Regions from separate parts of the Methylobacterium sp. 17Sr1-1 genome, predicted to be linked through region 4. Evidence: predicted binding sites of a transcription regulator. Region 4 holds the regulator's gene; each other region holds the start of a gene.
The links. Region 4 encodes LexA, which represses DNA repair genes until DNA is damaged. Its sites were predicted from a motif close to TGTTCNNNNTGTGTTCNG; they were not measured.
Positions count from the first base shown of each region.

Region 1: DK412_RS01675 (DUF3072 domain-containing protein) is a predicted target of LexA. The motif match lies at 2,830-2,847, and genes of this name have one in related genera.
Region 2: DK412_RS27720 (PA0069 family radical SAM protein) is a predicted target of LexA. The motif match lies at 1,656-1,673, and genes of this name have one in related genera.
Region 3: uvrA (excinuclease ABC subunit UvrA) is a predicted target of LexA. The motif match lies at 4,261-4,278, and genes of this name have one in related genera.

Region 1 is NZ_CP029552.1:356,707-362,214, reverse strand. Features, by position in the region: gene DK412_RS01690 (DUF1127 domain-containing protein) at 658-1,029, opposite strand; gene DK412_RS01685 (LysR substrate-binding domain-containing protein) at 1,185-2,075, shown strand; gene DK412_RS01680 (Flp family type IVb pilin) at 2,095-2,289, opposite strand; gene DK412_RS01675 (DUF3072 domain-containing protein) at 2,551-2,817, opposite strand; gene DK412_RS01670 (branched-chain amino acid aminotransferase) at 3,040-3,927, opposite strand; gene DK412_RS01665 (MarR family transcriptional regulator) at 4,313-4,792, shown strand; gene DK412_RS01660 (response regulator transcription factor) at 4,789-5,508, shown strand, end outside.
Region 2 is NZ_CP029552.1:6,073,998-6,079,505, forward strand. Features, by position in the region: gene DK412_RS27715 (GNAT family N-acetyltransferase) at 1-155, opposite strand, end outside; gene DK412_RS27720 (PA0069 family radical SAM protein) at 513-1,625, opposite strand; gene DK412_RS27725 (hypothetical protein) at 1,733-2,248, shown strand; gene moaB (molybdenum cofactor biosynthesis protein B) at 2,214-2,792, opposite strand; gene DK412_RS27735 (neutral zinc metallopeptidase) at 2,792-3,703, opposite strand; gene DK412_RS27740 (uracil-DNA glycosylase) at 3,810-4,721, opposite strand; gene DK412_RS27745 (electron transfer flavoprotein-ubiquinone oxidoreductase) at 4,935-5,508, shown strand, end outside.
Region 3 is NZ_CP029552.1:6,139,781-6,145,288, reverse strand. Features, by position in the region: gene DK412_RS28030 (S1C family serine protease) at 1-952, opposite strand, end outside; gene uvrA (excinuclease ABC subunit UvrA) at 1,121-4,114, opposite strand; gene DK412_RS28020 (DNA-3-methyladenine glycosylase I) at 4,328-5,005, opposite strand; gene DK412_RS28015 (YciI family protein) at 5,005-5,310, opposite strand; gene DK412_RS28010 (TetR/AcrR family transcriptional regulator) at 5,479-5,508, shown strand, end outside.
Region 4 is NZ_CP029552.1:1,856,763-1,862,270, forward strand. Features, by position in the region: gene DK412_RS08355 (tlde1 domain-containing protein) at 1-282, shown strand, start outside; gene DK412_RS08360 (hypothetical protein) at 581-859, shown strand; gene lexA (transcriptional repressor LexA) at 1,048-1,815, shown strand; gene DK412_RS08370 (cupin domain-containing protein) at 1,890-3,074, opposite strand; gene DK412_RS08375 (NCS2 family permease) at 3,267-4,622, opposite strand; gene DK412_RS08380 (molybdopterin cofactor-binding domain-containing protein) at 4,613-5,508, opposite strand, start outside.

The DNA.
Region 1 (5,508 bases), 1.5 Mb from region 4:
CGCAAGCTCATTGAACATGGTCGGGTCGGCTGCATCTTGGACCTTAAAGATCTTGCCGCGCTGCCCGATCAGCATCGCAACCTCCTGCGACCCGACAGAGCCACCCGCCTCCACGAGGAGGTAACGGTGGTTTCGATCGTTCAGGAGACCGACCCAGTCCCTCTTGAAAGCCGCGCACTCGGCCCGCGTTGGGGCGAACCAACCTTGATCGATATATGGGATCGAGGCTGCACTCGCGGCGGACGACGCGGCAAATAGCGCAAATAGAATAAGAACGATACGCACAAAGAACTCGCCTCTACCGTGGTGGAGCGTCTTCCCGACAGCTCCGCCGGGATCCTTTAAATGCAATCAAATCTATCGAATTATTACGACCGGAGCGACCCGACCTCCCCATGCCGAGCTTCCGCTTGCAGGCCGCGCTTCAAGGCCGGCGTCTCCCCCCGCAGCAGCCCCACTGTCGAGGATGGCTCGATTCACTCGACAGTCCTGCCATCCTCGGTGTCATCCCGGGTTCCGCTTGAGCGGCCCCGGGATGACATCGAGGGTGTCAATCCTCGTAGCGCCCATCGAAACGGCCACGGGACACCATCTCTCCGCGGAGGAAGAGGAATCCCGCGCCACATCTCTCGAAGACATCCGGTCGGAGGAGGCGACTCAAGCCTCCCGCGCCCGCCCCTCCACCGTGCGCCCGTCCCGGGCGGCGAGCCGCACGGTCACGACCGGCGGCGGGGGCTGGCGCCGCGCGCGGCGTCGATGCACCAGGGGCACGGTCGGGTCCTGCGCGAACGGCAGGTCGAGCACGCCCAGCACGTCGTTGCGGGTGAGGCCGATGTCTTTCAGCCCCCGGTCGTCGAGTTCGGCGAGGCGGTAGACGGCCCGGCGGTGGATCCACAGGGTGACGATCCGGGCCACGATCTGCGCGGCCTTGCGACCGGCGCCGAGCGCCAGCGAGAGGACACCGAAGAGGGGGGCGAAACTGATCGTCATCGTGGTCTCCGGCGGGAGCGTCTCGGCATACCTCGTCATGGGCCTGATCCTGGGCCTGATCCTGGGCCTCGTCCCGGGCCGGCCGTGCTCATCCGCCCCACCGTCATAGCCCAGCTCGGTCGATGCGTTGAGCGAATGATTGAGATGTGTCACATCACGCGGATTGATGCAGGCATCGATGACGGAGCGATCCGGTGCATCCCCTCGACATCGACCAGCTCCGGACCCTGGTGGCGATCGCCGAGAGTGGGTCGTTCACCCGCGCGGCGGAGGCGGTGAACAAGACCCAGTCCGCCGTCTCGATGCAGATGAAGCGGCTCGAGGAGCGGGTCGGGCGCGAGATCTTCGCCAAGGCCGGCCGTGGCGTGCGGCTGACCGACGACGGCGAGCGCCTGCTGGACTACGCCCGGCGCATCGTGCGCCTGCAGACCGAGTGCCTGGCGACCTTCGACGAGGGCGACCTCGCCGGCCGGGTGCGCCTCGGCCTGCCGGACGACTATGCCGACCGCTACCTGCCGGAGATCCTCGCGCGCTTCGCCCGGACCCATCCGCGGGCCGAGGTGACGGTGGTGTGCGAGCCCACCGACATGCTGGCTGCGCGGATCGCCGACGGCGACATCGACCTCGCCATCGTCACCGAGGCCAAAGGTTCCACGAAGGATAGGGGCCGGCGCAACATCGAGACGGTCCGCACCGAGGCGCTGCTCTGGGTGACGTCGAGCCGCCACGCCGTCCATGGCGAGGAGCCGGTGCCCCTCGCCCTCGGGCGGCCGGATTGCAACTGGCGCCGGGCCGCCATCGAGGCGCTGGAGCGCGGGGGCCGGCAGAGCCGCATCCTGTTCGTCAGCTGGAACTCGACCGCGGTCGGCGCCGCGGTGCTGGCAGGGCTCGCTGTCTCGGTGCTGCCCGAGAGCGCGCTGCGTCCTGGCATGCGGGTGCTCGGGCCGCAGGACGGGTTCGCCGCCCTGCCGGCCTGCCGCATCGGCCTGATGCGCCACCGCTCCGGCGAGCCCAACCCGCTCACCGACATCCTGGCCGGGCAGATCCGGCAATGCCTGGACAATCTCGGGCTGGCGGCGGAGTGACGGGCGGAAGCTACGGACTTCAGCGCAGCGCGGTACCGACCTTGTTGCTCAGGTTGCTGTAGAGGCCGCCGGCCGTGCTGCCGTAGACGGCGAGCGCGCTCGTCAGCGCGAGGAAGATCAAGGTCGCGATGAGCGCGTACTCGATCGCTGTCGCGCCGGATTGCTCACGCCGGAAGCGGCGAAGCGCCTCCGTCACCCGCGATCTGCCACGCACGTCGAGTTCTCCCGGTCCGCCGCGCTGGACAATAGGCGAGACCCCCTCACCGAGCGTTAATCCGAGCGGCTAATCCGACCCCGCGATCTCCATTTTCTAACGCAGGGTAAAGCAGGACTTCGGGGTCGCGCCGGTCGTTCCGCGCCGCGCGGGGCTGCCCGACGCACGAGAAGTGGCGCCGCTCCCTTCGCGGAGAGGGAGCGGCGCCTCGCTTGCATCCTCGGACGACACCGTGTCCCGCGCCGCGGGACGCGGGCCGCCTCAGGCCTTGCCGGTCTCCTTGCGCAGGGCGTCGATCCGCTGCGAGGCCTCGGCCTTGTCGAGGTCGGGATCGTAGGCGTCCTCGTCCTTGGCCTGCTCGGCCAGGGTCTTGAGGTAGGAGGCCTGCGCCCCGGTCATCGGCTCGGATCCGGTGGTCCAGTCCTTCGGATCCTTGATGCGGTTCGAGGTGTCCTTCGGATCCTGCTTCGGGTTCTCGGTCTCGCGGTGCTCGGTCTCGGCCTGCTTGGTGTGGGTCTTGGCGGTCATGAGGTCTGCCCGTGTTCTCTGAATGTTCCAGCCAGACAACGGGGAAGCCCCGGCCCGCGTTCCCGGTCCGAGCGCCGCAGGCGCGGCTTGTCCCCGCAAAACCCGCGACCGGGACCGACGAACCGGGACCGGGAGACGCGAAGGCCCCGGGCGGTCTCCCGCCCGGGGCCTTCTTCTCGTTGACGCGATGGAGGCTCGGGCGCCCGTTCAGGCGGCCTCCGTTCAGGCCGCCTTGGCCCGCGGCTGCACCTCGGCGCTGTAGTCGTCCATCAGGGTCTTGGTCATCGCGGCCGGGGTGAAGCGGTACTGGGCGATCTCCGAGACCGGGGTGACCTCGGCGGCCGAGCCGGTGATGAAGCACTCGGTGAAGCCCGCCATCTCCTCGGGACGGATGCGCCGCTCGACCACCTCGTAGCCGCGGCGCTTCGCCAAGTCGATCACGGTCTGGCGGGTGATGCCGTTGAGGAAGCGGTCGGCGGTCGGGGTGTGGATCACCCCATCCTGGATGAAGAACACGTTGGCGCCGGTGCACTCGGCGACGTTGTCCTCCCAGTCGAGCATCAGGGCGTCGGCGTAGCCCTTGTTCTCGGCCCGGTGCTTGGAGATCGTGCAGATCATGTACAGGCCCGCCGCCTTCGAGGCCGACGGCGCGGTGCGCGGATCGGGCCGGCGGTAATCGGCGAGGTCGAGCCGAATGCCCTTCATCTTGGTCGCCGGGTCGAAGTAGCTCGGCCACTCCCACGCCGCGATGGCGAGGTGGATGGTGTTGTGTTGCGCCGACACGCCCATCATCTCCGAGCCGCGCCAGGCGACCGGGCGGAGATAGGCGTCCTGGAGACCGCTCTCCTTCAGCACCAGCCGCTTGGCGGCGTCGATCTCGGCGACCGTGTACGGGACCTCGAAGTCGAGGAGCTCGGCCGAGCGGCGCAGGCGCTGCGAATGCTCGGTGCACTTGAAGATCTCGCCGCCATAGGCGCGCTCGCCCTCGAACACGCTGGAGCCGTAGTGCAGGCCGTGGCTGAGTACGTGAATCTTCGCGTCCGCCCACGGCACCATGCGGCCGTCGACCCAGATGTGGCCTTCACGCTGGTCGAAGGGAATGACGGACATGACGATGATCCTCGTATGCGTTCGTTTCCGCCTGGCTGGTTCTCGCGCAACGTTCGTGCTTGAGCGGGGCGCGGGGCGTACGTTCGTTTCGCCGGCGGGGTTGACGGGTATCAATGGGGCTGAGATATGTCAACAAGACTGACATAAATGACGAGGGCCCGCGAAGCCCCGCTTCCGCGAAGAGGTGCGACCCGTGACCCAGGCCGCCCGGACCTGTCCGGCCCCCATCCCGGACGCCGCCAACGAGGACCTGCCGGAGGTAGGCTACTCCCCGGACGCGCCCGCGCAAGACCTCTCGGGGCAAGACCTCTCGGGGCAAGACCTCTCGGGGCAGGACCTCTCCGGAGACGATCTCTCCGGCACCGGCGAGGCCCCGGCCTACGACCTGATCGAGCTCCTGTTCTTCGCCTATCGCGACTTCGTCGCCGATCCGGACCGGATCCTCGCCGAGTACGGCTTCGGCCGCGCCCACCACCGGGTGCTGCACTTCGTCGACCGCCATCCCGGCCTCACCATCGCCGAACTCCTGGATATCCTGCGGATCACCAAGCAGAGCCTGAACCGGGTGCTGAAGGAATTGATCGAGCAGGGCTACATCGCGCAGCGGACGGGCACGAGCGACCGCCGCCACCGCCTCCTCACCTGCACGCCGCAGGGCCGGCAGCTCGCCCATCGCCTCGCCGGCGTCCAGGGCCGACGGGTCCGCCGAGCGCTGGAGGAGGCCGGCCCGGGCTTGCGCGAGCCGGCGAGCCGGTTCCTGCTCGCGATGATCGAGCCGGAGGAGCGCGCGGCGGTGCGCCGGCTCATCGTCGGCGGCGACTCCGCGGCCGAGATTGCCGCGGCCGAGGGCGAGGCCCGTTCGTGAGCGCCGGCCCCGCCCTCAGCGTCCGGGCCGAGCTGCCCGACCACGCCCCCCACATCCTGGTGGTCGACGACGACCGCCGCCTGCGCGACCTGCTCGCCCGCTTCCTCGGCGAGAACGGCTACCGGGTGACCGCGGCCGCCAGCGCCGCCGAGGCGCGGGCGCGGGGCCGCAGCCTCGTCTTCGACGCGGTGGTGCTCGACGTGATGATGCCGGGCGAGACCGGCTTCGACTATGCCCGCCAGATCCGCCTGACCTCGCAGGTGCCGATCCTGATGCTCACCGCCCGCTCGAACCCGAACGACCGGGTGACGGGGCTCGAGATCGGCGCCGACGATTATCTCCCAAAACCCTTCGAGCCGCGGGAACTGATCCTGCGCCTCAACAACATCCTGCGCCGCAGCGCCCGGGGGCCGGCCGACGGCACGGCCGCCCCCCTCGACGCGGTGCGCTTCGGGCCGTTCCAGTTCCGCATCGAGCGCGGCGAGCTGACCCGCGACGAGGAGGCGATCCGCCTCTCCGAGCGCGAGCGCGAGATCCTGACCATCCTGGCGCTGGCCCGCGGCGCCAACGTCGAGCGCGAGGCGCTGACCGGCACCAACGGCGCCGCCAACGAGCGCACCGTCGACGTGCAGATGAACCGCCTGCGCCGGCGCATCGAGGACGACCCGGCGAACCCCCGCTACGTGCAGACCGTGCGCGGCGTCGGCTACCGCCTG
Region 2 (5,508 bases), 2.3 Mb from region 4:
CGTGCCACCGCGACGGTGAAGGGCAGCGGCCAGAAGGCGAGCCACCGGCTCACCGCCGGGGTCATCAGGGCGCTGGTGGCTTCCGCGTCGTCGGGTGCGACGGGGCGCAGGTGGAGGCGCGGGGTGTCGAGGGTGGGCGGAGGCTGGCCGGTCATGGTGGCAGGGTAGCAGAACCGGCCTCTGGGTCAGCACTGATCGGTTGTCGGCGCGGGCGGCCGAGGCATCTGGAGACGAGAATGGCGCTGGTCCCCCTCTCCTGTGTGGGAGAGGGGCCGGGGGTGAGGGTGGCTTGGCTTCAGGATGAAGCTTCGAACATCGAGCTGCGCAGCTCAACGCTCGGTGTCTTACTCTGAACCCGAGCCACCCTCGCGCGATCTCCGATCGCCCCTACCCCTCTCCCACACGGGAGAGGGGATCCCGCGCTTGATTCAGAAAAAGATATTCCCCTGACAGTCCTGCGCCCGCGGGAAGAGAAGAATTCCCTTGCGTCATCCAATGGCGCCCTGCCCGCCTTAGAACAAGCTGTACTGCCCACCCACCCGCACCGGTACCGCGAACAGATCCGTCCGCAGCCGCACCCGTTCCGCCGGATAGCCGAGCCGCGTCATCGCCACCCGCATCCGCTGGTCCAGCAGATCGGCGTAGGGCCCCGTCCCGGTGAAGCGCCGCCCGTAGGCCGCGTCGTAGACCTTGCCGCCGCGGGCCTCGCTCAGCAGCGCGAAGGTCCGCCCGGCCCGATCGGGATAATGCTCGGAAAACCAGTCGCGCATCAGGTCGGCGAGTTCGTGCGGCAGGCGCAGGAGCACGCCGCCGGCCTCGCTCGCCCCCGCCTCCCGGGCGCGGGCGAGCACGGCCTCGATCTCGTGGTCGTTGAGGCCCGGAATCAGCGGCGCCACCAGCGCCATGACCGGCACCCCGGCAGCGGCGAGGGCCCGGATCGCCGCGAGGCGCTTCTCCGGCCGCGGGGCGCGGGGCTCCATCCGGCGGGCGAGGTCGGGGTCGAGGGTGGTGACAGAGAGGGCGACCTTCACGAGGCCCTGCGCCGCCATCGGTGCCAGGATGTCGAGGTCGCGCAGCACGAGGTCGGATTTGGTCACGATCCCGACCGGATGGCGGAAGCGCGACAGCACTTCGAGGATGCCGCGGGTCAGGCGGTAGCGCCGCTCGATCGGCTGGTAGGGGTCGGTGGCGGTGCCGAGCGCGATGGTCCGCGGTGCGTAGCCCCGGGCCGAGAGCTCCCGTTCCAGGAGCGCGGCCGCGTCCGGCTTGGCGAAGAGCTTGGTCTCGAAGTCGAGCCCCGGCGAGAGGCCCGCATAGGCGTGGTTCGGCCGGGCGAAGCAGTAGACGCAGCCGTGCTCGCATCCGCGATACGGGTTGATCGACCGGTCGAAGCCGATATCGGGGGAATCGTTGCGGGTGATGATGCTGCGCGCCCGCTCCAGCGTCACCTCGGTGCACAGCGGCGGCAGCTCCTCCTCGATCTCCCAGCCATCCGCGAAGGCCTCGCGCGCGGCCGGCTCGAACCGGCCGGTCGGGTTGGCGGTGGCGCCGCGCCCGCGGCGGCTCTCCGCCGCCGGGGTCGACCCGGCGAGGCGCCGCAGCCCCCGCCCGCATCCCGATTCCATGCCGGCCTCCCATCCAGACGCGGCCGAGCTTCGAACAAAACAGGAACAGACGCAAGTGCCAACGATCAAGGCAGGACGCGACGCCCGCCATCCGCTATGGCGCGATCATGTTCACGGCAGTCATCCATCTCCCCGGCGCGGTCGATCCGGAGCGCATCGACGCCCTCGCCGATACCCTGGCGGCCCTCGTGGCCGGCGTCGCGGCGGGCGTGGTGGGCGATGCGGTGATCGCCGCAGAGCATCCGGACGATCCGGAGGTCGGCACCATGGCCGAGAGCACCGGGGCGGCCCTGGTGGCGCGGGGCAGGAACCCGTGGGTGGCGGCGGCCGGATTGGCGCGCCGGCCCTGGATGCTGTGCCTCGAAGCCGGCGACGTGCCGGCGGAGGGCTGGATCCGGGTGCTCGACCGGTTCGGCGCCACGACGCAGGCCGAGGCCGTCGGCCGCCTGCGCCGCCCGCACGCGCCCCTCTTCGAGCGGATCGCCGGACGGCGGGAGGCGCTGACCGGCACCCGGCAGGTGCGGGCCGGCGACCTCGTGCGGGTGCAGGCCCTGCGGGCGGGCCTGCCGCTCAAGGCCCGCCTGCCGGTCAGGCCCCTGCGGGGGACGCTGCTGCAGGGGTAGTGGCGCCGCGTTTCAGATGCTCGTCGAGACGCGGCATGATCTCGACGAAGTTGCACGGACGGTGCCGGTAGTCGAGCTGGGCTGCCAGGATGCCGTCCCAGGCATCCCGGCAGGCCCCGGGCGAGCCCGGCAGCACGAAGACGTAGGTGGCGTCCACCACCCCGGCGGTCGCCCGCGATTGCAGGGTCGAGGTGCCGATCTTGTCGTAGGAGATGCGGTGGAACACGGCCGAGAAGCCGTCCATCCGCTTCTCGAACAGCGGCTCCAGCGCCTCCGGCGTCACGTCGCGGCCGGTGAAGCCGGTACCGCCGGTGGTGATGACGACGTCGACCCCCGGATCCTGGCCCCAAGCCCGCACCTGGGCACGGATCGCCTCGACCTCGTCCGGCACGATCGCCCGGGCGGCGAGGCGGTGCCCCGCCGCCTCCAGGCGCCCGACCAGCGTGTCGCCCGAGCGGTCGTCGGCGAGCGTGCGGGTGTCGGAGACTGTCAGCACCGCGATCCCGAGCGGCACGAAGGCGCGCGCGTGGTCCAGCCCGGCCATCAGAGCTGCGAGGCCCGGAAGGTGTCGCAGGACTGGGTCTGGCCGCTGCGGTAGCCGGTCTGGAACCAGCGCATGCGCTGGGCCGAGGAGCCGTGGGTGAAGGAATCCGGCACGACGTAGCCCTGGCTCTGCTTCTGCAGGCGGTCGTCGCCGATGGCGCTCGCCGCCTGCATCGCCTCCTCGATGTCGCCGGGCTCCAGGGCCTTGAAGCGGTCGTCGGAGTTCTTGGCCCAGACGCCGGCGAGGCAATCGGCCATCAGCTCGACGCGGACCGAGAGGGCGTTCGACTCGCGCTCGCCGACCTGCTGCTGCTTGCGCTGGACCTTGGGCAGGATGCCGAGCACGTCCTGGACGTGGTGGCCGACCTCGTGGGCGATGACGTAGGCGTAGGCGAAGTCGCCCTTCACCCGGAACTTCTGCTCCATCTCCTTGAAGAAGGAGGTGTCGAGATAGACCTTCTTGTCGAGGGGGCAGTAGAACGGCCCCATCGCCGCCCGGGCCTGGCCGCAGCCGCTGCGGGTGCCGCCGGTATAGAGCACCATCGTGGTCGGGGTGTATTGCCGCCCGGTCTGGTTCGGCAGCACCTGGTTCCACACGTCCTCGGTGTTGCCGAGGATGGCGGCGGCGAACTTGCCGGTCTGGTCGGAGGGGGCGCCGGTGCGCCGATCGGGCTGGCCCTGCTGCGGCTGGCCCTGCTCCTGCGGCGCGCGCTGGCGCGTCACCGTCTCGGCGCCGCCGATCAGGATCGCCGGGTTGATGCCGGTGACCCAGCCGATGATGCACAGGATCACGATGGTGCCGATGCCGAGGCCGCCCGCACCGCCGCCCGGAAAGCCGAAGCCGCCGCCACCGCCGCCCTCGCCGCGGCGGTCCTCGACGTTGTCGGAGGTGCGAAAATCTTCCCAGCGCATGGTCAGCTACCCGTTGGCCCGTGAACCTTGGCCGCGACGGCTACGCGGCGCAGGCCCGAGGCTCAAGAGTAATCGACGGGAGCCGACACGGTTCCGCTTCCGGGCGCTACCGCTCCCCCTCGTCGAGGGCGGTGCGCAAGGCGCGGAAGTCGCGCCAGGCGAGGCGCTTCTGTAGCGGCTGACGCAGCAGGTAGGCCGGGTGGAGCGTGGCGAGCAGCCGGATCTCGCGCTTCTGCGTGCGATAGGGGAACCAGCGCCCGCGCGACTTCAGGATGCCGTCCTTGGTGCCGGCGAGCGCCTGGGTGGCGACGCCGCCGAGGCAGACCAGGATGTCGGGATCGGCGAGCGCGATCTGCCGCTCGATGAACGGCTTGCAGGTCGCGAGCTCCTGCGGGGTCGGGTTGCGGTTGCCCGGCGGGCGCCAGGGCACGACGTTGCCCACGTAGGCGTTGGTGCGGTCGAGCCCGATCGCCGCCATCATCCGGTCGAGGAGCTGGCCCGAGCGGCCCATGAACGGCTTGCCGATCCGGTCCTCGTCGGCGCCGGGCGCCTCGCCGACGAACATCACCCGGGCCTGCGGGTTGCCGTCGGCGAAGACGAGATTCTTGGCGGTGAAGCGCAGGGCGCAGCTCTCGAACCGGGCGAGCAGGCCCTCCAGCTCCTCCAGGCTCGCGGCGGTGGCGGCGAGTTCGCGCGCGTCGCCCGCCGCCTCGCCGGGGGCCGCGGCGGCGGACCGGCCATAGGTGCTGGGCGCCTCGGCACGCGGGGCATCCTGGCGAGGAGGCTCCGAGCGCGGCGGCGCGGCGCGGGCCGGTTCCTCGAGGGGCGGCCGCTCCGGCGGCGGGACGCGGCGCGGCGGTGCCTCGGGCTCGGCCGCCTCCCGCGCGGCCCGGCGCGGGGCCTCCGGCTCGGCGAAGCGGTCGTGCGGCGTCTCGTCCAAAGCGGCGTCGACGCCCGCCGCGACGTGGAAGTCGAGGAAGGAGAGAAGGTCGCGGCTGTCGGCAGGCTCGGACGTCATATGTACGATGTGGCGTGCCGCGCGGCTGTGGACAACAGGCGCGACATGACGCGCACAGGCATTCTCGCGCGGGGGGCCTGAGCGGCGCCGCTTGCGCCCGGGGACACGCCGTCGCACGGTCCGGCACCTCGGACCGCTTGAGGCGGACCAAGATCGTTTATATGTGAACTATCGCGAGACCCGAGGTATCGCGAGACCAGAGGGAGGACCAGGATGGAGCTGCCGGAACGCGAGGCGATGGACTTCGACGTGGTGATCGTCGGAGCGGGCCCGGCCGGGCTGGCTGCCGCCATCCAGCTCAAGCAGCTCGCGGCCGAGGCCGGCACCGAGGTGTCGGTGGTGGTGGTCGAGAAGGGCAGCGAGGTCGGGGCGCATATCCTGTCGGGCGCGGTCATCGACCCGAGCGGCCTCGACTCCCTGGTGCCGGATTGGCGCGAGGATCCGGACCGCCCGCTCAAGACCGAGGTGGTGAAGGACGAGTTCATGTTCCTCGGGCCGGCCGGCGGCATTTCGCTGCCGAACGTCGCCTTCCCGAAGCTGATGAGCAACCACGGCAACTTCGTCGGCTCGCTCTCCAACGTGACCAAGTATCTCGGGCGCAAGGCGGAGGAGCTCGGCGTCGAGATCTATCCGGGCTTCCCGGCCTCCGAGATCCTCTACGACGCGGCCGGCGCCGTGGTCGGCATCGCCACCGGCGATCTCGGCATCGCCCGGTCGGGCGAGGCCCGGGACGATTTTACCCGCGGCATGGAGCTGCGCGCCAAGTACACGGTGTTCGGCGAGGGCG
Region 3 (5,508 bases), 2.3 Mb from region 4:
CCAGGAAGGTCGACCGGTCGGCCGAGGCGACGGCAATGCTCAGGGTCCGCCCGTCGCGGTGCACGGTGAGCGGCACGGCGACGCCCGCAGGCCCCAGCGCCCAGACGGCGCGCAGGAAGCTCGCGAGGTCGCTCACCTCGGTCTGGCCCACCGCCATCAGGATGTCGCCGGCGCGCAGGTCGGCGGTCTCGGCGGGGGCGCGGGGCGAGAGCCCCATCACCACGACCTGGTCGTCCATCTCGGTGGCGTAGAGGCCGAGCCAGGGGCGGGGCGGGCCGGAAACCCGGCCGAGCGTCGTCAGATCGTGGAGGATCGGCTTCAGGAGGTCGATCGGCACCGCCATGTTGATGGCGCGGCTGTCGCGGCCGCCCTGCTGGAGCTGGAGCGAGCCGATGCCGGTGAGCTCGCCCGCCGGACCGATCAGGGCGGCGCCGCCCCAATGCGGGTGCGAGGGCGCGGTGAAGATCGCATCGTCAAGGAGGTATTCCCAGTAGCCGGCGAATTCCTGCCGGGCCACCACCTCGGCGGCGACGGCCCGCGAACGGCCGCCGGCCCCGGCCATCACCAGCCGGTCGCCGACGCGCAGGCCGTCGGCACTGCCGAGCGGCAGATGCGGCAGGTCGAGGCGGCCGAGCGCCTGCACCAGGCCGAAGCCCGTCGCAGCGTCGTAGCCGACGACGTGGCCCGGCGCGGTGCGCCCGTCATGGGCGGTGAGCCAGACGCTCTCGGCCTCGGTGATGAGGTAGCCGATGGTGAGCACCAGCCCGTCCTCGCCGATCAGGACGCCATTGCCGGCCCGCTCGGTGCCGAGGATCTCGGCGGTGTAGGCGCCGTCCGGCACGCGCGAGGACAGGGCGACGACGGCGGTGAGGGTCTGGTCGAGGTCGTAGGAATAGGCGGCCGGGCGGGGCTGCACCGCGGAGGGGATCTTCCAGTCGCCGGGCGCTGCCATGATGGACTCCTGCCGGGGCATCGAACGCCCCGTGTCACGTCTCGTCGGCGGGGTCGTCTCGGCCCCGCCCGCTCGCTCCCGTTATAGGTCGCGCAGGCGGCGCCCGACAGGCATCGCGCACACGCGAGAACGCCCGGCTCGCGGAGCCGGGCGCTTCTGCGCGAGACGCTACTCCGCGGCCTGCTTGCGGGCCGCCGGCTTGCGGGTCCGCGGCGCCTTCGCGGCCGGGGCCGGCTTCGCGCCGGCCGGGCGCCGGGCCAGGACCTCGCGCAGGAAGCGGCCGGTATGGCTCGCCTCCGAGGCCGCGATGTCCTCCGGCGTTCCTTGCGCCACGATGGTGCCGCCGCCGTCGCCGCCCTCGGGGCCCATGTCGATCACCCAGTCGGCGGTCTTGATGACCTCGAGGTTGTGCTCGATCACCACCACGCTGTTGCCCTGGTCGACGAGCTCGTGCAGCACCTCCATCAGCTTGGCGACATCGTGGAAGTGCAGGCCGGTGGTCGGCTCGTCGAGGATGTAGAGGGTGCGGCCGGTGGCCCGCTTCGACAGTTCCTTGGAGAGCTTGACCCGCTGCGCCTCGCCGCCCGACAGGGTGGTGGCCTGCTGGCCGACCCGGACGTAGCCGAGGCCGACCCGGGCCAGGGTCTCGAGCTTCTCGCGGATCGCCGGCACCGCCTTGAACAGCTCGGCCGCCTCCTCCACCGTCATGTCGAGCACGTCGGCGATCGAGCGCTCGCGGTACTTCACCTCCAGGGTCTCGCGGTCGTAGCGCTTGCCCTTGCAGACGTCGCAGGTGACGTAGACGTCGGGCAGGAAGTGCATCTCGATCTTGATGACGCCGTCGCCCGAGCAGGCCTCGCAGCGCCCGCCCTTGACGTTGAACGAGAACCGACCGGGCTGGTAGCCGCGGGCCTTGGCCTCGGGCAGCCCGGCGAACCAGTCGCGGATCGGCGTGAAGGCGCCGATATAGGTCGCAGGGTTCGAGCGCGGGGTGCGGCCGATCGGCGACTGGTCGATGTCGATGACCTTGTCGAGGTGTTCCAGCCCCTCGATCCGGTCGTGGGGCGCGGGGTGCTCCAGCGCCCCGTTGAGCTTGCGCGCCACCGCCTTGTAGAGCGTGTCGACGACCAGCGTCGACTTGCCGCCGCCGGAGACACCGGTGATGCAGGTGAAGGTGCCGAGCGGGATCTCGGCGGTCACGTCCTTCAGGTTGTTGCCGCGGGCGCCGACGAGGCGCAGCATCTGGGCCTCGGGCGCCTCGACCTTGGCGGCCGGGTTGCGCTTGGCCTTCCGGCGCATCTTCGGCACCCGCACCGAGAGCTTGCCGGTGAGGTACTGGGCGGTCAGCGAGTTCTCGTCCGCCAGCAGCTCGGACGGCGTTCCCTTCGCCACGATCTGCCCGCCATGGATACCGGCGCCGGGGCCGACATCGACGACGTAGTCGGCCTGCAGGATCGCGTCCTCGTCGTGCTCGACCACGATCACCGAATTGCCGAGGTCGCGCAGCCGCTTCAGCGTGCCGAGCAGCCGCTCGTTGTCGCGCTGGTGCAGGCCGATCGAGGGCTCGTCGAGGACGTAGAGAACGCCGGTGAGCCCCGAGCCGATCTGCGAGGCCAGCCGGATGCGCTGGCTCTCGCCGCCCGACAGCGAGCCGGAGCCGCGGGCGAGCGTGAGGTATTCGAGACCGACATCGACCAGGAAGGTCAGCCGGTCGCGGATCTCCTTCAGGATGCGGGCCGCGATCTCGTTGTGCTTCTGGCTCAGGTGCTCGGGCAAGTCGCCGAACCAGCGGTGGGCGTCGCGCACCGAGAGCACCGTGGAATCCCCGATGTCGAAGCCGGCGATCTTGACCGCGAGCGCCTCGGGCTTCAGCCGCTTGCCCTTGCAGGCCGAGCACGGCGTCTCGGCCATGAACCGGCCGATGTCCTCGCGCGCCGCGTCGCTGTCGGTCTCCTTGTAGCGCCGCTCCAGGTTCGGGATCACGCCCTCGAAGGGCTTCGAGACCTCGTAGGCGCGAAGCCCGTCATTGTAGGCGAAGCGGATCTCGTCGCCGTCCGAGCCGTAGAGCACCACCTGGCGGGCGGCCTCGGTGAGCTTGCCCCACGGCGTGTCGGTGCGGAAGCGGTAGTGCTTCGCCAGGGCGTCCAGGGTCTGGCCGTAATAGGGCGAGGTCGATTTCGCCCAGGGCGCGACGGCACCGCGCGACAGGCTCAAGGCCTCGTCGGCGATGACCAGCGTCGGGTCGATCCGCATCTCGTGGCCGATGCCGCCGCAGGTCGGGCAGGCGCCGAACGGATTGTTGAAGGAGAAGAGCCTGGGCTCGATCTCCGGAATCGTGAACCCGGAGACCGGGCAGGCGAAGCGCGACGAGAACGTGATGGGCTCCGGCGCCTCGCCGTCCTCGGGAGTGTCCGCGAAAGCGACCACCGCGATGCCGTCGGCCAGTTCCAGCGCCGTCTCGAACGAATCGGCCAGCCGCGAGGCCATGTCGGCCCGCACCACGATCCGGTCGACCACCACGTCGATGTCGTGCTTCAGCTTCTTGTCGAGCTTCGGCACGTCGTCGATGGCGTAGTACTCGCCGTCGATGCGCAGGCGCTGAAAGCCCTTCTTCTGGAACTCGGCGATCTCCTTGCGGTACTCGCCCTTGCGGCCGCGCACGACGGGGGCCAGCAGGTAGAGCCGGGTCTTCTCGGGGAGGGCCAGCACCCGGTCGACCATCTGGCTGACGGTCTGGCTCTCGATCGGCAGGCCGGTCGCGGGTGAGTACGGAATGCCGACCCGCGCCCACAGCAGGCGCATGTAGTCGTAGATCTCCGTGACGGTGCCGACCGTCGAGCGCGGATTCTTCGAGGTCGTCTTCTGCTCGATGGAGATCGCCGGCGACAGCCCGTCGATCTGGTCGACGTCGGGCTTCGCCATCATCTCGAGGAACTGGCGCGCATAGGCCGAGAGCGACTCGACGTAGCGGCGCTGCCCCTCGGCGTAGATGGTGTCGAAGGCGAGCGACGACTTGCCCGAACCGGACAGCCCGGTGAACACCACGAGCTTGTCGCGGGGAATCGTCAGGTCGACGTTCTTCAGGTTGTGCTCGCGGGCGCCCCGCACCGCGATCACGCGGCCCTCCGCGGAACGGTCGAAGAGCTTGTCGAGAGAGGCCATGCAGAGGGGCTCCGGGCCGGGGTCGACACGGCCAGGCTTGATGGGACCGGGATCGGCCGGGAGCCCGTGACGTTCGGGGAGCCCATCGACCGTGATGGTGACCAGATGGGGCGCGGGGGCGCCCGAGCCAAGTCTGCCCTCACGACTAGAACAAACTGCGTACAGGAGCAACCGCGCCGCCGGCTTGGCCGTCTATGCAGGCTCTCAGTCGGCTCAGGACGGAACGCTCAGCGCCAGGATCCGGCTGATCTCCGTGAGATTGCGCCCCGATTGGGCGGACCACAGATTGAAGGCGCGCTGGACCAGCGCCAGACCGCGCGGAGTGCTCGGCGCACGCGCGACGACGCCTTCCCGGATCAGCGCCGCGACGACGTCCCTGGTGGTGACGAAGGCCGGCTTGCCGATCGCCCGCAGGACGCGCATGCCCGAATCGCCGCCGAGATGACGGCCGCGCTCCCGCAGCAGTCGCAGCAGGCCGACGAGGTCGTCCTCGGGCCAGTCCGCCAGGACTCGGGCGGCCGAGCCGTGCTCGCGCGCGAGCGCCAGGAGCAGGGCCGCGTTGACGCGCACCGCATCGATCTTGGCGCGGTTGCGGACGATCGCCCGATCGGCGGCCAGGGCGTCGATGTCGTCTTCGGTCAGCGCCGCGCAGGCCGGCGGATCGAATTCCCGGAAGGCGCTCTCGAAGGCCGGCCATTTCGCGTCGATCACCTGCGCGGAGAAGCCGGCGCTGAAGATGCGCCGCGTCATCGCGGCCAGGATGCGGTGATCGGGCAGCGCGGCGATCCGGTCGCGCGGGAGAACCGGCGTCTCGCCGAGCATCGCCTCCAGGGCCGCGAGCCCGCCCTTGCGGGACGCCGCCTCGGCCAGGATGTCTTCGAGGGGCCGCATCACGCCGGCTCGCCCGTGAACCAGGGCTCGCACCAATCCTGCCGCATCACCGGCCGGAACTCCGTGAAGGTGAAGCGGGCGACGCCGTTCTGGCGAAACGGCTCGGCCTCGAACAGCGTTTCGAGATCTTCGCGGGTCTCGGCCCGCGCCACCAGGAACCCGCCGACCGGCGGTTCCTTCGGCCCCGAGCACAGGAAAAGCCCGCGATCGTATCCGTCCTTCAGGAAGTTCCGATGACTCGGTATCAGAGGAGCGACGGCCTCGAACGGAACGAGATACGTCGCCTCGACGATGAAATGCTTCATCTCATGATCCTCACGCGGAGAGGATGCTTTTTGGCTCCGGGACGGATGCCGCGCCGGTACCGGCGACACGCGACACCGTGACCTGAACCGGAGGGACTTGCCGCTATGGCAGGCCGGTGCTCGACTGTGGTACGAACCGGTCGGTCACATGTCAATCGAGGAACCACGATGGACCAAGCGCCGACGAGACCGACACGG
Region 4 (5,508 bases):
ACCGAGCGCGAGGCGCTGTTCCACGGCGTCCGGGCGATCCGGCTCAACCCGGTCGGCGGCAGCGGCGCCATCCACAACCGGGTCGGGCTGCTCGCCCATACCTACATGCTCGGCCCGAGCGGCGCCTCGAACGGCTGCGTCTCGTTCCGCAACTACGACCGCTTTTTGCAGGCCTTCCTGCGCGGCGAGGTCCGCCGCCTCGTCGTGGTGCCGGGCAGCGGCGCGAGCGACCTGCCGCGGATCGGGCGGGGCGGGCCGTCGGATCGGGCGACACGGGGCTGAGAGAGCCAGTTCGATCGGCCCTCGACGGAACTTGACACCCTCCGCGTCATCCCGGGGCCACGCAGTGGAACCCGGGATCCATCACCGCCGACATCGGAGAACGAGACGGGATCGGTCGCCGCATCATCCTGCCTCGTTAGCGGCTATGGCTTCCGGGTTCCGCTGCGCGGCCCCGGGATGACGCAGAGGGTTTGACTTCGGCCTGCCGACTCGAACAGCTCCCCCGAGTCGGGCCGGATCCGGCGGAACCAGTCGGCGTCTCGCGTGTACACGCCCCTCAACGAGAGGAGAGCGTCGGATGAAGTCGATCCTGGGGGCTGGCATCGTGGCGGTTCTCCTGCTCCCCGCGCCGGCGCTGGCGCAGGCGCAGCAGACCACGGTCGGCCCCGGCGGCCTGCGGCTGCCCCAGGTCATCGCCGGCCCGCCCCCGGCCCCCGCCGCAAGCACCGACGGCGCGGTCGCTCCCCCGGTCCACGTCGATTCCCTGGCGGACGCGTTCCACCGGCCGCTCTCCGCGACCGCGGAGCCGCCGCCGAACCCGCTCTTCGCCCGCGAGCCGGAGCCCGCCCGGCGCTAGCAGAGCGTCGTTCCGCTGCTCGCGAGGTGCGGTTTGCCTGCCCGACATCGCCCGAATTGACCCGGATCTCTTCCCTCTGCTGCGTTCTCCCGCCGCAGTTCGAGACCCGCTTGCGGAACACTTGCGGAACGCTTACCATGTTCGTGGTTTGTTTCCGGAGCGCGACAGCGCGGGGATGAGAGTGTCACATGCTCACGCGTAAGCAGTTGGACCTGCTCCGCTTCATTCAGCAGAGAATGCGCGAGACGGGCGTCCCCCCGTCCTTCGACGAGATGAAGGACGCCCTCGATCTCAAGTCGAAATCGGGCATCCACCGCCTGATCACGGCCCTGGAGGAGCGGGGCTTCCTGCGCCGCCTGCCGAACCGGGCCCGGGCGATCGAGGTGATCCGCATCCCCGACGCGGTGACCGGGCCCGTGGCGGCCGCGCCCGCAGGGCATGGATCCGGAGGCCTTGGATCCGGCGCCGAGGTGCTGCGGTTCAACCCCAGCGTGGTCGAGGGCGGGCGCGCCCACGAGCCGAAGCGGCCCGCCGGCATCCCCGCGATGGCCACGGCGTCGGACGAGAACGGCCAGTCGGTCAGCGTGCCGGTGATGGGCCGGATCGCCGCCGGTACGCCGATCTCGGCGATCCAGAGCCAGAGCCGCTCGGTGGCGATGTCGCCGGACTTCCTCGCCAGCGGCGAGCACTACGCGCTCGAGGTGCGCGGCGACTCGATGATCGAGGCCGGCATCCTCGACGGCGACCTCGTGGTGATCCGCCGCCAGGAGACCGCCAATACCGGCGACATCATCGTGGCGCTGATCGACGACGAGGAGGCGACCCTCAAGCGCCTGCGTCGCCGCGGCTCCTCGATCGCGCTCGAAGCCGCCAACCCGGCCTACGAGACCCGGGTGCTCGGGCCGGACCGGGTGCGGATCCAGGGCCGGCTGGTGAGCCTCGTCCGGAAATATTGAGGGACAGGACGGGGCGGACCGGAGGCCGGTCCGCCCCGTCCTGCGTTCGCAATCCTCGTGAGCCGCCCGCGCGCTCAGACGGTCCGGCTGAAGACCCGCGACGCCGTCGGGAAGCTGGCGGCGGCCTGTTCGTCAAGGCCGAGATTGGCGGCGAGCAGGTGGCGCGGCGCCTGGGCGAGCCAGCCCGCCAATGACGACTCGCTGTAGACCCCGCTGTCGTGCACGCCGACGAGCTCGGCCGTTCCGGTCCCGATATTCTCGACGGAGTGTCCGCAGGCCCGCGGAATGTAGGCGCAGTCGCCCGGGCCCAGCTCGGCCACGGCTAGGCGCTTGTCCGGCCCGAACAGGGTCACGCGGGTGCGCCCCCGCAGGACGTAGTGCCACTCGTTCGCGCCCGGATGCCAGTGCGGGGTGTGGATCGCACCGGGCGCGAGCCGCACGAGAAGGCCGGTCATCCCCGCCGAGACCGGGAAGGCGCTCGCGGGCGCCACCCGCATCGTGCTGCCGGCGGCATCCACGATCGTGTCGCTCCCCGCCAGCCCGTAGCGATGCGACCGTGACGGCGCGAGAGGCCGCTCGGCCCGCGCGGCCGGGCCGTCGAGGGGCAGGACGGGCCCCTGCATGATGTAGGTCTCGCCCGGGGGAAGCGCCGCCAGCGTCGCCTCCGGCACGCCGAGGGCGTGGCCGAGGATCGCCGGGTCGAGGCGGCTCATCCAGTCGGAGAGCCCGAAGGTGCCGTGCTCACCGTAGAGGCCGTCGTCGAAGGCGAGGATCGCGTGGCACGGATCGGTCCCGAGGGCCTGGATCGCGTGGGCGTGGCCGCCGGGAAAGTACCAGGTGTCCCCGGGCGCGAAGTTGACGACCTCCATCTCGCCCGCGGCGTCGATCACCGTCGCCTGGCAATGCCCGGCGACGATGTAGCCCCACTCCGCCGAGCTGTGCCAATGCATCTCGCGCACGCCGCCCGGGTTGAGGAACAGGTGCGCGCCGGCGATCCCGGTGGCGATGGGGAGCTGGCGCGTCGTGACGTCCCGGGCCCAGCCGCCCGAGGTCGCCTTGATCGGGCCGGCATCGAGCGAGATGGTGAAGGCCGGCGGCGCACCGGCCTTGCGGGGGATCGTGCGCAGGAAGGTGCCGGCGGGGGCGACGTCGGCGCCGGCGGCGTGACCGTCGTCCGTGGCGGCGAAGGCGCCGCCGACGGCGAAGCTGCCGCCCGCGGCCAGGGTTCCGAGGAAGACGCGGCGGCTGGTCTGGTCCATGAAGCCCTCTCGACGAAAGGGCGCGATGTCGCGACGAGTCCCGCTCGGCCCGGGCGCCCGCATGCATGATCAGCGTTCCGGCTCGACTGGGCGTCCTTCGTTTGAGGGACACTTAACCGGTGATTCGACTTCCCAGTGGCGGTTTCCGGAAGTCGATCGGCGAGCCGGAGGCTGTCACGACTTCCACCCCCCTCAATGCGCGCTGCCCGTCGCCACGAACTTGAACAGGAATACGCCCGCGATCACCCACACCACCGGCTTCACGTCGCGGAAACGGCCGGTGAGCAGCTTGATCACCGCGTAGGTGATGAAGCCGAAGGCGACGCCGTTGGCGATCGAGTAGGTGAAGGGCATGAGCAGCGCGGTGACGCAGGCCGGCAGCACCTCGGTCAGGTCGTCCCAGTCGAGATCGACCAGCTCGTGCAGCATCAGGCAGGCGACGTAGAACAGGGCCGGCGCCGTGGCGTAGGCCGGGACCGAGCCGGCGAGCGGCGCGAAGAACAGGCAGGCGAGGAACAGGAAAGCCACGGTCGCGGCGGTGAGCCCGGTGCGCCCGCCCTCCTCGACGCCGGACGCGCTCTCGAGATACGCCGTGGTGCTCGACGTGCCCAGCAGCGAGCCGACGAAGATCGACGACGAATCCGCCATCAAGGCCTTGTCGAGGCGCTCCATCTTGCCCTCCGTGAGGAGGCCCGCCCGGTTGGCGACGCCCATCAGCGTGCCGGTGGCGTCGAAGAGCTCGACCAGGAAGAACACCAGGATCACGTTGAGCAACCCGCCCGACAGGGCGCCGGTGATGTCGAGGGCGAACAGGGTCGGGGCGATCGAGGGCGGCAGCGACGCGACGCCCTGGAAGGTGTTGTCGGCGACGACGAAGCTCAACGCCGTGACCGTCAGGATGCCGGCCAGCAGCGCGCCCCGCACCTTGCGCACCGAGAGCACGGCGACGATCAGGAAGCCCAGCACCGCCAGCACCGTGCTCGGCTTGTGCAGGTCGCCGAGGGTGACGAAGGTCGCCGGGCTCGCCGCCACCACGCCGGCGCTCTTGAGCGCGATGATCGCGAGGAACAGTCCGATGCCGACCGTGATGGCGATGCGCATCGAGCGCGGGATGCCTTCGACGATGATCCGGCGCAGGCCCGTCAGGGTGACGACCATGAAGAGCAGGCCGGAGATGAACACCGCCCCGAGCGCCGCCTGCCAGGTGTAGCCCATCTGGAGCACCACCACGTAGGCGAAGTAGGCGTTGAGCCCCATGCCGGGGGCGAGCGCGATCGGGTAGTTGGCGTAGAACGCCATCACCAGCGAGCCGATCGCCGCGACGAGGCAGGTGGCGACGAACACCGCGCCCTTCGGCATCCCGGCATCGCCCAGGATGTTGGGGTTGACGAAGATGATGTAGGCCATCGTCAGGAAGGTGGTCAGCCCGGCGAGCAGCTCCGTGCGCACGGTGGTGCCGTGGGCCGAGAGCGCGAAGGTGCGCTCCAGGAACCCTTCGTGAGAGGGACCGGTCGATCGGGTCAGCCGGTCGTCGCGCTTCAGGTCCATTGCTCCTCCTCGCCGCTCTGGGTCGCGTCGCTGATCTGTCGGTAGATCCGGTCGGGGGCGAAGGGCGTCGCGGTCAGCCGCGCGCCGGTCGCGTCCCGGATGGCGTTGGCGAGCGCCGCCGCCACAGGGTTGAACGGGCTCTCGCTCATCGACTTGGCGCCGAGCGGCCCGATCGCGTCGTGGGTGTCGGCGAAGATCACCTCGGTGCGGGGCACGTCGGCGATGGCCGGGATGTGGTAGGTGCGGAAGGACGGGGTCGCGACGCGGCCCTCGCCGTCGACCCGCAGATCCTCGTAGAGCGCCGCGCCGAGCGCCTGGGCGACGCCGCCCTCGATCTGGCCGCGGCACTGCACCGGGTTCATCACCCGTCCGGCATCCGCCGCGTGGACGCTCCGGAGGATGCGCACCTCGCCCGTCCCCGGATGCACCGCGACCTGGAAGCCCTGGACGTTGAACGCCACCGAGCGCGGGGTGCCGTCGGCGTGACCGACCGCCTCCGCGGGGCCGAGATCGGCGAGCGGCACCCGCGCCTCGCCCGAGACGGCGAACGCGCCGTCGAGCCGGCAGGCGGCGGGATCGACCCCGAGGCGGGCGGCGGCGCGCTCGCGCAAGGTCGCGGCCAAGCTGTCCGCGGCGCGCAAGGTGGCCTGGCCCGCCACCACGATGCCGGTGCTGCCATAGGCGCCGGTATCGTGCCCGACCGCGTCGGTGTCGCCCTGGCGCAGGGCGATCCGGTCCGGCGTGGTGCCCAACGCTTCCGCGGCGATCTGGCCGTGCACCGTCGAGGTGCCGTTGCCGAACTCGACCGTGCCGACGCTCAAGGCGTAGCGCCCGTGCTCGCCGAGGGCGATGCGGCTTTGCGCGAAATGACCGCGGGGCGGGATCG